4 regions of the Exiguobacterium oxidotolerans JCM 12280 genome follow, and region 1 is predicted to be linked to each of the others. Evidence: predicted binding sites of a transcription regulator. Region 1 holds the regulator's gene; each other region holds the start of a gene.
The links. Region 1 encodes Rex, which represses fermentation and respiration genes when NADH is low (regulators of the CRP and FNR family bind a similar motif). Its sites were predicted from a motif close to TTGTGAAATATTTCACAA; they were not measured.
Positions count from the first base shown of each region.

Region 2: P403_RS0110935 (formate/nitrite transporter family protein) is a predicted target of Rex. The motif match lies at 1,607-1,624, and genes of this name have one in related genera.
Region 3: P403_RS0112695 (L-lactate dehydrogenase) is a predicted target of Rex. The motif match lies at 1,563-1,580, and genes of this name have one in related genera.
Region 4: pflB (formate C-acetyltransferase) is a predicted target of Rex. The motif match lies at 1,492-1,509, and genes of this name have one in related genera.

Region 1 covers NZ_JNIS01000001.1:1,294,818-1,297,909, reverse strand. The annotation lists gene P403_RS0106545 (ABC-F family ATP-binding cassette domain-containing protein) at 1-1,802, opposite strand, end outside; gene P403_RS0106540 (redox-sensing transcriptional repressor Rex) at 1,971-2,630, shown strand; gene P403_RS0106535 (twin-arginine translocase TatA/TatE family subunit) at 2,630-2,836, shown strand; gene tatC (twin-arginine translocase subunit TatC) at 2,844-3,092, shown strand, end outside.
Region 2 covers NZ_JNIS01000001.1:2,159,937-2,163,028, forward strand. The annotation lists gene P403_RS0110925 (YitT family protein) at 1-715, opposite strand, end outside; gene P403_RS0110930 (hypothetical protein) at 845-1,456, shown strand; gene P403_RS0110935 (formate/nitrite transporter family protein) at 1,646-2,482, shown strand; gene P403_RS0110940 (DUF1232 domain-containing protein) at 2,532-2,951, opposite strand; gene P403_RS0110945 (aminopeptidase) at 3,050-3,092, shown strand, end outside.
Region 3 covers NZ_JNIS01000001.1:2,512,431-2,515,522, reverse strand. The annotation lists gene P403_RS0112700 (GNAT family N-acetyltransferase) at 1-375, opposite strand, end outside; gene P403_RS0112695 (L-lactate dehydrogenase) at 575-1,528, opposite strand; gene P403_RS0112690 (DUF92 domain-containing protein) at 1,692-2,474, opposite strand; gene P403_RS0112685 (5-formyltetrahydrofolate cyclo-ligase) at 2,465-3,013, opposite strand; gene rpmG (50S ribosomal protein L33) at 3,072-3,092, opposite strand, start outside.
Region 4 covers NZ_JNIS01000001.1:2,220,296-2,223,387, reverse strand. The annotation lists gene P403_RS0111240 (DEAD/DEAH box helicase) at 1-796, opposite strand, end outside; gene P403_RS0111235 (hypothetical protein) at 825-1,256, opposite strand; gene pflB (formate C-acetyltransferase) at 1,604-3,092, shown strand, end outside.

The sequences.
Region 1 (3,092 bases):
ACTTCCGGTTCGCAAAGCAGTTGTTCGATTTCAGTTGATCGAGTTTCCAGCCGTTCGATGTCTTGTTCGAGTTGTTCAAGCTGTTGTTTCTTTTTTCGTTCTTCTTTTTGCGCATCTTTGTCGATGCTTTTCGAAGCAGCGACTTTGATGGCTTTCGCTTCCTCTGCTTCGAGGCGGGCGATTTCTTCTTTCTCGGCTTTCTTCTCCATATAGTAAGAATAGTCGCCGAGATAATCCGTCACACCGTCCGGATTCATCTCGATGACGCGTGTCGCAACACGATCGATGAAGTAACGGTCGTGGGAGACGAACAGGAGCGTGCCTTCATAGTCGACAAGCGCGTTCTCAAGCACCATCTTCGAATCAAGATCGAGGTGATTGGTCGGCTCATCGAGAATGAGGACGTTCGTTTTGCGTAATTTTAACTTCGCGAGGGCGAGGCGTCCACGCTCGCCGCCGGATAATTCATGGACGAGCTTGAAGACATCATCACCGCTGAACAGGAATTGACCGAGGACGGACCGGACTTGTTGTTCCCGCATCAACGGCCACTCGTTCCAAATTTCATCGATGACCCGGTTGCGGTCGTTGAGCTCGGCTTGCTCCTGATCGTAGTAACCGACGGAAACGCCGGTCCCGAAACGATGTTCACCGAATAACGGTTTAATCCGGTTGACGAGGACTTTCAGTAACGTCGATTTTCCGATTCCGTTCGGACCAACGAGGGCGAGGGATTCGCCACGTTGTAAGCGGAACGTGATGCCTTTTGAGACGGCTTCTTCATAGCCGACCGCGAGTTGCGTGACTTGTAACACATCGTTCCCACTTTGTTTTTCAATTGGGAACGACAGGACGGTGCTGCGTTCATCCCCATCCGGACGATCGATCCGGTCGACTTTTTCAAGACGTTTGCGGACGCTTTGTGCGCGTTTCGTCGTCGTCGCCCGTGCGATGTTACGCTGGATAAAGTCTTGCATCTTCGCGATGTCTTCCTGTTGCTGTTCGAACTGCTTCATCTCTTGTTCGTAGAGTGCTGCTTTTTGTTCCAAGTATTTTGTGTAGTTGCCGGTAAACTTCCGACAGACGTTCCGTGACAATTCATAAACGACGTTGACGACCTGGTCGAGGAAGTAACGGTCATGGGAGACGATCAAGACCGCTCCACGGTAACCGGCCAGGTAACTTTCGAGCCAAGAGAGTGTATCGATGTCGAGGTGGTTCGTCGGCTCGTCAAGGATTAACAGCTCAGGTGCCTGAAGCAACATCTTCGCCAGTGCGAGTCGCGTCCGTTGTCCACCGGATAGCGTCTGGATCCGGCGTGAATAATCGTCCGGATAAAAACGCATCCCGTGCAGGACGGAGCGGATATTGGCTTCGAACTGGTAACCACCGGCGTCCGAGAAGTCATGTTGGGCCTGATCGTATGTTTTTAACAGACGGTCGTAAGCAACAGCATCATTTAAGATATGGTCCATCCCCATCTCGATCTCCATCCGACGGAGCGAACGTTCCTGCTCTTGCAGGTGCTCGAACACGGTCAACATCTCGTTCCAGATCGTTTCATTCGACTCAAGACCACTGTCCTGGGCGAGGTAACCGATTTTCACTTCCTTACTCTTCATGATCTCACCAGAGTCATGACTAAGCTCTCCAGCGATGATTTTTAAAAGTGTCGATTTTCCGGCACCATTTCGTCCGACGAGCGCAATCCGGTCCCGCTCCTGCACTTCGAGTTTAATATTGTCTAAAATCGGCTCAACACCGAATGATTTTGATAGTTGGTTCACTTGTAAGAGAATCATAAAAACATCCATCCTTCCACCCTTTAGTCTATCATGAAAAAAACGCAGGAGTCCCGTGGAATATATTATTTGTTAGTCTATGTGAAGTGGTTTACAATCAAAGAGAATAGAATTCTTTGCATTGATTTGGGTGCCACGTCAGAACGTGGCCGAAGGGGGAACTGCAGTATGAATGGGCCAGACACAAAAATACCACAAGCGACGGCGAAACGACTGCCGTTATATTATCGTTTCATTCAGAGTCTTTATAACTCAGGCAAGCTGCGCGTCTCTTCAGCAGAGCTCAGTGAAGCGGTCAAAGTCGACTCAGCGACGATCCGCCGTGATTTTTCCTACTTTGGGGCGTTAGGGAAAAAAGGATACGGTTACAACGTACAACATCTATTGACGTTTTTCCGAAAGACACTCAACCAGGATGAAGTCACGAATGTGGCACTTGTCGGGGTCGGGCATCTCGGAACGGCGTTTGCAAATTATAACTTTTTAAAGAATAATAGTACTCGGATAGTCATTGCGTTTGATGCGGACGAAAATAAGGTCGGAACAACGACGCAAGACGTTCCTATCTATCATGTCTCTGACATGAAAGAGCAAATCGAAGCGAACAAGGTTGATGTCGCCATCTTGACGGTCCCATCCCAGTTCGCGCAGTCAGTAGCGGATGAGTTAGTTGAGTATGGTGTGACCGGAATCCTAAACTTTACACCGGCGCGGTTGAACGTACCGGCCCACGTTCGGGTCCATCACATCGATTTGTCGATCGAGTTGCAGTCACTAGTTTATTTCATGAAGCATTATTCGCAATCAGCTGAAGGAGTGAAATCATAATGGAAAACCTTATTCCGTTAACCGTCGGATTTATGGGAGCAGGAAGCATCGCCTTGATCGGCGCCGTCGCGTTGATCATCTTCGGACCGAAAAAATTGCCGGAGCTCGGTCGTGCTGCCGGTCAGACGTTAAAAGAGTTCAAGAGTGCGACACACGGCATCATGGACGATGATAAAGACAACAAGGATGAATCGAAAGAGAAGTGATTAAATTATGGCGATTGATCAAGAACAGAGTGTGACATCGCATCTAGACGAGTTGCGCAAGCGGATCGTCTGGTCACTCATCATCGTCGTTGTCTTGTTCGCTGCGGCCTTTCCGCTCGTCCGGCCGCTCGTGCGTTTTTTGCAGTCGGACCTGAAAGAGCTCGGCATCGGACTGAATGCCTTTAATGTGGCCGACCCCTTGATGCTGTACTTGAATTTAGCGTTCATCATCGCGGTCGTCCTGGCTTCACCATTT
Region 2 (3,092 bases), 870 kb from region 1:
TGGAATAGCCACCGCGCGCATCGAGAATCGTGACACCACGACCGAGTTCTTTTGTGATGACGTCGTTGATTTCATCTGCTTTTTCACAAATGATAATACATTGTTTAGAAGCAGAGTAAAAACTATAGACCGTTTGCAACGCCTTGGCGCGAACGAAGCTCATAATTAATGCATACATAACATGTTTTAAGTCGAAGACTAACCAAACTAAGATATAAATCACTAAATCCTGCATTAAAAAAATACGCGGGAGCGGCCAGTTATGGAAGCGGGCATAAAAGAACTTTCCGAGGATGTCGAGTCCACCTGTCGAAGCGCCGCCAAAGAAGATTAATGCCATGGCGAGTCCAGAAACTAACCCTGCAAAAATGGAGGCGACGAGAGGGTCGTTTAATGACTCGGGAACCACTTGTGTTGGAATCCAATCAATTAAAAATGAAGAAATAAGGACGATAATTCCTGAAAGTAGCATGAATCGTTTTCTTAAGAAGCGAAAACCAAGTAAGAAAAGCGGGATATTCAAGACAAGTTGGGTCAGTCCGATGGGCGTATTGAACAACTCTTGGAAAATAAGTGTGATTCCCATGATGCCGCCAGATCCAATGTCATTTGGAGATAATAAAAGGCTGATATAAAGGGAGTAAAGAAGTGTACCGATTAAAAGGAAACTGATTTTTTCCGTTCGTTTTTTCTTGCTCTTTTGTTTAGTCTTCATTGTGATTGATGAGAAATCCTCATGCTCCTCCTTAGTAAAGTATCTGCCTGCAAGAGTACGCCTATATAGCATTAAATTCAACCCCTCAACTGAAAAATGTCGTAAAAAGGTGACGCGGGTCGAAAGGAATTGAGTGAATTGAAAAAAATCCTTTTATTTTTATGCTGTGCGCTCATTGGATTAAGTACAGGTTCCATTTTTATGTTGCATTACTCGAAGGAATCCCCTGACAATAAGTGGCGTGATGGAGCACTGGTCACCCGATATGTCGGAACATCGGTTACAAATACAAATGCAATGACAGGATTCATTGAACGATTTCCATTTTCAGACGCACTTAAACAAGTACAGATTGAAGGGACTACCGTCTTCTTACGTTATGAAGTGACGGGTAAATCCAGGAAAGAATGGGTCGGGACAAATCACGAATGGATTGACCCGTCTTCACCCTCTTTTATCAAAAGTCGATTTTCGCAACTCGTCATGCACCATACGCTTGCTCTTTTTCTAGCGATTCCTAATGTAATGACAGTTGAAATTCAATATACCGATCCTGTATCAATCCTTCAATTTAAAATCACGCGTACTGATTTTGAAGGGTATACACCACGCGATATTGAGCGAGCTTCGACGTCCACTAACCGCTTTAATCGTGTAGTCATTGACGACTATGTATTAGTTGAATCAAGACGAAAATCCTTTTTGGAATACTTCCGTTCACAACTCAAAATATACCCGTAAAGTAGTTGTATCTAGCAAGAAAAAGCTTTTTTCACAAACTTGACACAATGGTATCGTTTACATGTCATTCTTTCGTAAAAACCTTAAATAAAGGGTAGGCAGGGGTTGAACATCTTATAAGATGGAAGTATGATAATAAGTGAACAAACATTGTGAAGTGTTGAACAAGAGGGAAGTGAGGTTTCTACAATGAATGAAGTAGAAGCATTAGAAGGGCTAAGAAATAAAGCGGTTAAATCAACTAAAATGCTACAAATGCGTCCACTCGAGTATTTAGTTCGTGCCATGCTTGCTGGGGTATTCATCGGTTTTGCTATCATATTTACACTCAAAGCAATCAACGGACTTTATCTAAATGAATCGGCTGCGACGACACTTGTCGGTGGATTAACATTTGGTGTTGCGCTCGTCTTAATCGTCTACGGCGGTGCAGAACTGTTTACAGGAAATACGATGTATTTTACGACGGCGACGATGCGTGGATACACTACGAAAATGGATACGTTTAAAGTATGGACGATTTGTTTAATCGGTAATGGTCTCGGAGGACTTGCCTTCGCGTTACTCTTTTCGCAAACTGGAATCATTCAAGAGTTAGGCGCAAACAACTGGTTGTTCGCTGTCTCTGAATCGAAAATCCATCACTCGACGTGGGAAATCTTTACGCGAGCAATCTTCTGTAACTGGATGGTTTGTTTAGCGATTTTCATTCCGAAAAACATGAAAAATGAATTGGCACAAATCATGATGATGATGATTTTAGTGGCTGTCTTCTTCGCATCAGGTTTTGACCATGTCATTGCCAACATGGCATTGTTCTCAATCGCGCTTGTCGTACCTCACCCAGAGGCGATTTCATTTGCCGGAGCAATCCATAACTTAATTCCTGCTCTCTTCGGGAACATCATCGGTGGAGCACTCTTCATGGGAATGGTTTACACATGGTTGAACAAAGAAAAGCTGGAAGTGGATCAATCAAAACAACAAGCTGCGACAATCAACATCGTGACGAAAAAAAAAGCATAAAGAAAAGGTAAGGTAGCGACGGATTTTCCCGTCTCCCTTACCTTTTTCTTTATTCGAGATGTTGGAAGCGATCGACATCTGCTGCGAGTTCTTCATAAATCGATTCGACGATTTGAGCATCATCGAACAGACCGAGTACATTTTCGTCAGGTAATGCATCAACTGGGGAAGTAAAATAGAGCACAGCCGTCAACAATAATTGTTCTTGTTCTTCCTTCATCGAAAAACGTTTTTGATAAAGTGCACGTAACATCTCAAGTAACTGTTTAAGTTGGAAATACAGCACGAGTTCTGCTTCACGTTCGATATCAGAACCTTCTTCTGAAGCGATATCTTTCGTTAAATGTGCTAAACCAACTTCTCCTCGAATCAATAAGTCTTCCTGTGCCTTGTGATCTCCGACTAACGCCAATGCTTGACGGTGGAAATAGGTGTAAGCGGATTTAAAATCTCCTGGTACGAATTCCATGTTCAACACTCCTTCTCTACATCTAGTTTCACCTTATTTCTTGCAAAATTGCAACTCTTTCGTGAAAATAAGAGTAAGAGACGAAAGGGGATTACATAATGCCGACTCAAGAACAACTCAAAAAGTATGCAGCACTCGCTG
Region 3 (3,092 bases), 1.2 Mb from region 1:
GGCTAGAATGACTTGTTCGACATCCGGAATTTGTTTCGCCTCTTCAATCAAGGCCTCCATTAGGGCGCGACCCGTTCCCCCACGATAATCCGGTGAGATATAGACACCAGAAATCATCGCCTTATGTGATTCCCGTGACAGCTCGTACGGTTTGACCTGACCAAATCCAAACAATGTATCTTCATCGAATATCCCGATCCAAACTTCATCCGACTCCGGATCTCCTTCGAGCCCCTCTTGAACTTCTTCGAGCGGCGTTTGTTGCTCATCGTCAAAAGAATGACCAAATGCATCCGGATGATTTTTTAGACCTTCGAGGCGTAAGCGCCAATACTGTTCTGCATCTTCCTTTGTTAACGTTCGAAATGTATACATGACTATCGTTTCTCCCCTTTGTGAGTTTTCTAATGTTTCTTAAGACATGAAAAACTCTTCTATCCCTAACATAACCTTTTTCTAGTAAAATAAAACCTAGTTTTCAGATTTTTTATCGTGTCCTTTTTTCTAATCAAAAAATCGTACCCACTGAAACTCCGTTTGTCCGAGTTCAGTGCGTACGATTGACGCTTCCGATTTAACGTAAGACAGGTTCCATCGTTTGACGTAAAACTTCCGCCGAATGATGAAATTTTTTTAATTCCTCATCCGTCAGCGACACCTCGATGACTTCGCGCACACCTTGTCGGTTGATCACGGCAGGTACACCAATATGAATACCAGAAATCCCGTACTGTCCGTCAACGTGCGCTCCTACAGTCAACAAACAGTTCTCGTTCCCGAGAATCGCACGGACGATCCGAACGAGACCAAGTCCAATCGCATAGTATGTTGCACCTTTTCGTTCAATGATATGATAGGCTGCATCGCGTACATTAATATAGATTTGATCTAAATCTTTTTGAGAATAACGATCGTCTTCGGCAAGCAGTTCATCAATCGTTTTTCCATAGATTCTTGAGTTGCTCCAGGCAGCGAATTCCGTGTCGCCATGCTCACCTAAAATATAGGCGTGGGCGTTTCGTGAATCGATATTAAAGTATTCTCCTAACATTTGGCGCAAGCGTGCCGTATCGAGTACCGTTCCTGATCCGAAGACGCGTGACTTTGGTAAACCAGAATATTTCCATGCTAAATGTGCCATGATGTCAACGGGATTTGAAGCGACGACGATGATGCCGTCAAACCCTGATTCCATGATTTGACGCATCATTTCTTTCATGATTAAAGCATTTTTCGCAACGAGGTCAAGTCGTGTTTCACCCGGTTTTTGTGGTGCACCGGCCGTGATCACGATGACTTCGGCATCTTTACAATCCCCGTAATCCCCTGCCCATATCCGCATCGGCGAAGAACTGAATGGCGTCCCGTGATTTAAATCCATCGCTTCCCCTTCAGCTTTTGCTTTATTCACATCAATAATGACAAGTTCTTCACAAAGTCCAGCTGTCGTCATTTGATACGCAAAACTTGATCCTACGGCCCCCGCACCAATTAACGCAACACGTGTAACTTTAGCATGTAATTCCATCCGATATGTCCACCCTTCCAAACAAATTAAAAGTTTGTTAACTATCTCACAATTAGATTGTAACATCTTTCACAAAGTATTAAAGGCTGTGTAAACGGTCACATTTTGTCTAATTTGTGTCAACAATATCCTAACATAAGGAAGTACGTTACTTCACCTTCCATTACCACAATCGATACAACATGAAACCAATCAGCCCCGCTAGCGTACTGGACAAATAATTAACGGCGTCATTTCCGAGCCACTTCCATCCTCGGACATATTGTGTCGTAGTACCATGATGGATTTTTTTCTCGGTTTCTTTGCCACAAATCTGACAACGATACTTTCGTTGGACGGTAGCGCCTAACACCGTATCGAGAATACTGCCAAGGACACCTCCGGCCGCGACGATCAACCATTGCTTTATGGACAAATCGAATAGAATGTCCCCCGCCGTCGCGATAAATAATGCACCGATGATTGTCGCGAGTGTCCCGAGTAAGGACACCCCCCCGCTCGTTCCTCGTAAGACCGGTTTAAACGTCCGAATTGAAATCGGTTCTTTTTTAGAAAGCGGACCAATCTCAGATGCCCATGTATCTGCATTCGAAGCAGCAATGACGATCAAGAACACTAATAAAAATTCAAATTCATTTGTCAGTACAACACCTACCGAAGCAAGCATTGCTGTTCCGCCGTTAGCGAGCACTTGCCAGCCATCTCGTGCACCATCCTTTTCGACGATTTGATCGACGGACCGCTTGCGTACCTTACCGAGTTTTGACAATAGGCTAGAGCTACCGAAGAATAACAGTAACAGGACTAGTCCTTCGTAATCGAGCGCATAGACGACCGTGCTGCCGACAAGTATCGTCAACAATGCACCGCTTTTCGTTAATAATCCGAATTGATAGCCAGCATATCCGAGGGCTAAGCAGATGAATAAAAGAACAGTTAGTGACATTGAATGACCTCATCTTCAGTGACAATTGTATCCACTGGGCGATCAAACGATTCTACTTCGAATCGTTCCACGACTTGAACGGCAAATGCAATCGAAAGTGTCGGACCTGAAAAATCAATCAACGCACGATCGTAAAATCCACCGCCCCATCCTAAGCGATAGCCATTGCGCATATAGGCGCGCCCCGGTACGATACAAAGATCAATCGATGGCAACGGAATTTCAAAAGCAGTTGCATCCGGTTCAAAAATCCCCATCGAATTCTCGATCAGTCGACTGCTTGACGAGTGTTCAAAAAATCTCATTTCTTGATTGATCACCTTCGGAATGACGACACGTTTTCCATCCGCCCATGCTTGTTGAATGATTCGATCCGTTGAACATTCGTTTCGAAACGAGAGGGTCACCGCAATTGACGTCGCATTCATCCATTCTGGCAATAGAAATAACCGCTCTGCGATTCGTCGTTCCCGCTCCTGCCGGTTTTCCAACTGGTTCAGTTGCACCCCGATTCCCCGGCGTACCGCTTTTTTATTCATGTCGTATTCCCCCATTCACAAAAAAAGCCATCACACAAGGTGACGGCTTCCATCTCAATTATTTTACTTCACGGTGAAG
Region 4 (3,092 bases), 930 kb from region 1:
TTTCGGCATCTAAAATCCGGTATTTCAATGAAAACTTGCTTAATTCACCGTTTAACGGACCGAGGAATGAGCGGTTGTTAATAAACGTCAACACTTTAACTTGTTGCATATTAGACAAACGACGTAACATTTCCGGTTTCAGGCGACGGGATGTTTCGATGTAACCAAACTTGACTCGTGACGTCTCCGTTCGTTCGACTCGGATGACTTCCGGTTCGTTCGACAGTGTCCGTCCCCATTCTGCCGTCCGTTCAGGCAATGTTGCTGAAACGAGTGCTAACTGACGGTCACGAAGCGCACTGTTCGCGATTCGTGTCGCCGAGGCGCTCATTCCACTTTCGTAGATTTGATCAGCTTCATCTAAAACAATCAATTTCACTTTATGCATCTTCAACTTTTTCGAGTCAATCAATTCGACTAAACGTCCGGGTGTCCCGACAATGATTTGCGGCTTTTTCTTGAGACGCTCATATTGACGTTTTAACTCAACACCACCGATGAACGCACCTGACTTAATTCCACTTCCTTGGGCAAACAATTGGATGACTTGATGAATTTGCATGACCAGTTCTCGTGTCGGTGCCGTGATCGCGACTTGAACGTGTGGTTCATTCGGATCGATGCGCTCGAGGGCCGGAATGACATAAGCGAGCGTTTTCCCAGTTCCTGTCGGTGCTTCGACCAAAACATCTTTCCCCTCACGGATTAGAGGAATAGCTTGTTCTTGGACGGGCATCATTTGTTCAAAGCGTGCTCGTTCCCACGCTTCATTAATAAAAGGTTTCATAAAATTCATAACGTATCTTCTCCTACTCTCTTGTTCATCATTCGGTTACGTATTCAAAACGATCATCAGTTTCAGTTTTAATACCGCGTAACGTCTGCGTATACTCATTTCCGGAATCGATTAACCGAATATGAAAAACGATTTCCGTCTCACTTTGTTGATCTGCACTTAACACTTCGAAACCTTGCGCCATTCGGTCTTGCAACTCAACAGCAAGTGTTTCAAAACCAGCAAGTACTGGATAAGTTGCTCTGACATCGATTGGGCGTCGAACTAAACGCGCGAGATACTTCTCGTCGTAACCGATAAAGTCCTCGAAATCAAAATCGTCTTCAAACCGGAGCCAAAACCCGTCGTCTTCAAACTCGGTGATCATTCCGATCCGTTCCGTTCCTTCAGTTGATACTTTTAGGGAAACCCAGTCCCCTGTTCGATAATCTGCTTGCTCTTTTAATGGCGAAAACTCCATTCACTCCACCTCCACGTTCTATATTCCCTTTTTCATTGTCAACGATACGTCCTAAAAATACAAGGTAGCGCCGCGTGACTTTTATCACACTAGCTTCTGTCTCTATCCATCCTACCGTAAATTAATGGTACAGCTACAGACAAAGCCTTTCATAGCAGTCGTTTTCTGTTTTTTGAACACGGGACACTAACTGATACAATTTACTGTGAAGTAAGTCATAGCAACACTTTTACATTTGTTAAAAGATTCACATATACGTAAAACCTCTACCTTGAATTGTTTGTTACACTATTCACATAAGAGATGTATCAAGAACCACTGACCTTACTAATGAAGGAGTGTTGATGATGTTACTTGAAAAAACACAAGCATGGCAACGATTCGAAAGTGGAGAATGGATGGAAAAGATTGATGTCGCTGATTTCATCCGACGCAATCGCTCAGAATACACAGGAGACGATCAGTTCCTCGCCGGTCCGACCGATGCAACGAACACGTTATGGCAACAAATCATGCAGTTGACAGAAGAAGAACGCATTCGTGGTGGCGTCTATGCCGTTGATGCTGCGATCCCATCCTCGATTCTTTCGCACGGCCCAGGTTATCTCAATCCTGAACTCGAAAAAATCGTGGGTCTACAGACCGATGAACCATTCAAACGTTCGATTCATCCGAACGGTGGTATCCGAATGGTCAACGATGCCTTAGAAGCGTACGGTTTTAAATCAGATGACACTGTTACACAGATTTTTAGCGAGTACCGTAAAACGCATAATCAAGGGGTTTTCGATGCGTATACGCCCGAAATGCGCGCTGCCCGTAAAGCCGGTATCATCACTGGACTTCCTGATGCTTACGGTCGCGGACGGATCATCGGTGACTACCGTCGCGTCGCTCTTTATGGAACAGCTCACCTCATTGCTGCAAGAAAAGCGGATTTGAAAGCACACGGTGGATTTCTATCAGAAGCGATGATTCGTGACCGCGAGGAGATGAACGAACAACTCCGCGCCCTTCACGAACTGACAGAACTCGGTAAACGTTACGCATGTGACCTATCACGACCAGCTGAAACGGCCCAAGAAGCATTCCAGTGGGTCTATCTTGCTTATCTCGCAGCAATCAAAGAACAAAACGGAGCAGCGATGTCGCTCGGGCGCGTTTCGACCTTCCTTGATATTTATATCGAACGTGACTTGCAGACGGGTCGATTGTCAGAAGCGAGTGCGCAAGAACTTGTCGACCACTTCGTGATGAAACTTCGGATCGTCAAGTTCCTTCGGACACCCGATTACAACGAACTCTTTTCAGGTGACCCAACGTGGGTAACAGAATCAATCGGCGGCATGAGTGAAGATGGTCGCTCGAACGTCACAAAAAGTTCGTTCCGTTTCTTGCAGACACTCGTCAACCTTGGTCCGGCACCTGAACCGAACTTAACTGTTTTATGGTCACCAAAACTTCCACGTGGTTTCAAAGAATTTTGTGCGAAGATGTCCATCCTGTCTAGTTCGATCCAATATGAAAATGATGACTTGATGCTTCCGATTTACGGTGATGATTACGGGATTGCTTGTTGTGTCTCCGCAATGAAAATCGGTAAACAAATGCAATTCTTCGGGGCCCGGGCGAACTTAGCAAAAGCCTTACTCTATACGTTGAACGGTGGTGTCGACGAAAAACTCAAAATTCAAGTCGCCCCTCCTTCCGACTTGATTTTAGATGACGTGCTCGATTACGAAACCGTCATGGCCGCCTATGATAAACAACTGGACTGGTTAGCTGAGCTCTATGTCAATACACTGAATGTCATTCACTTCATGCATGATAAATATA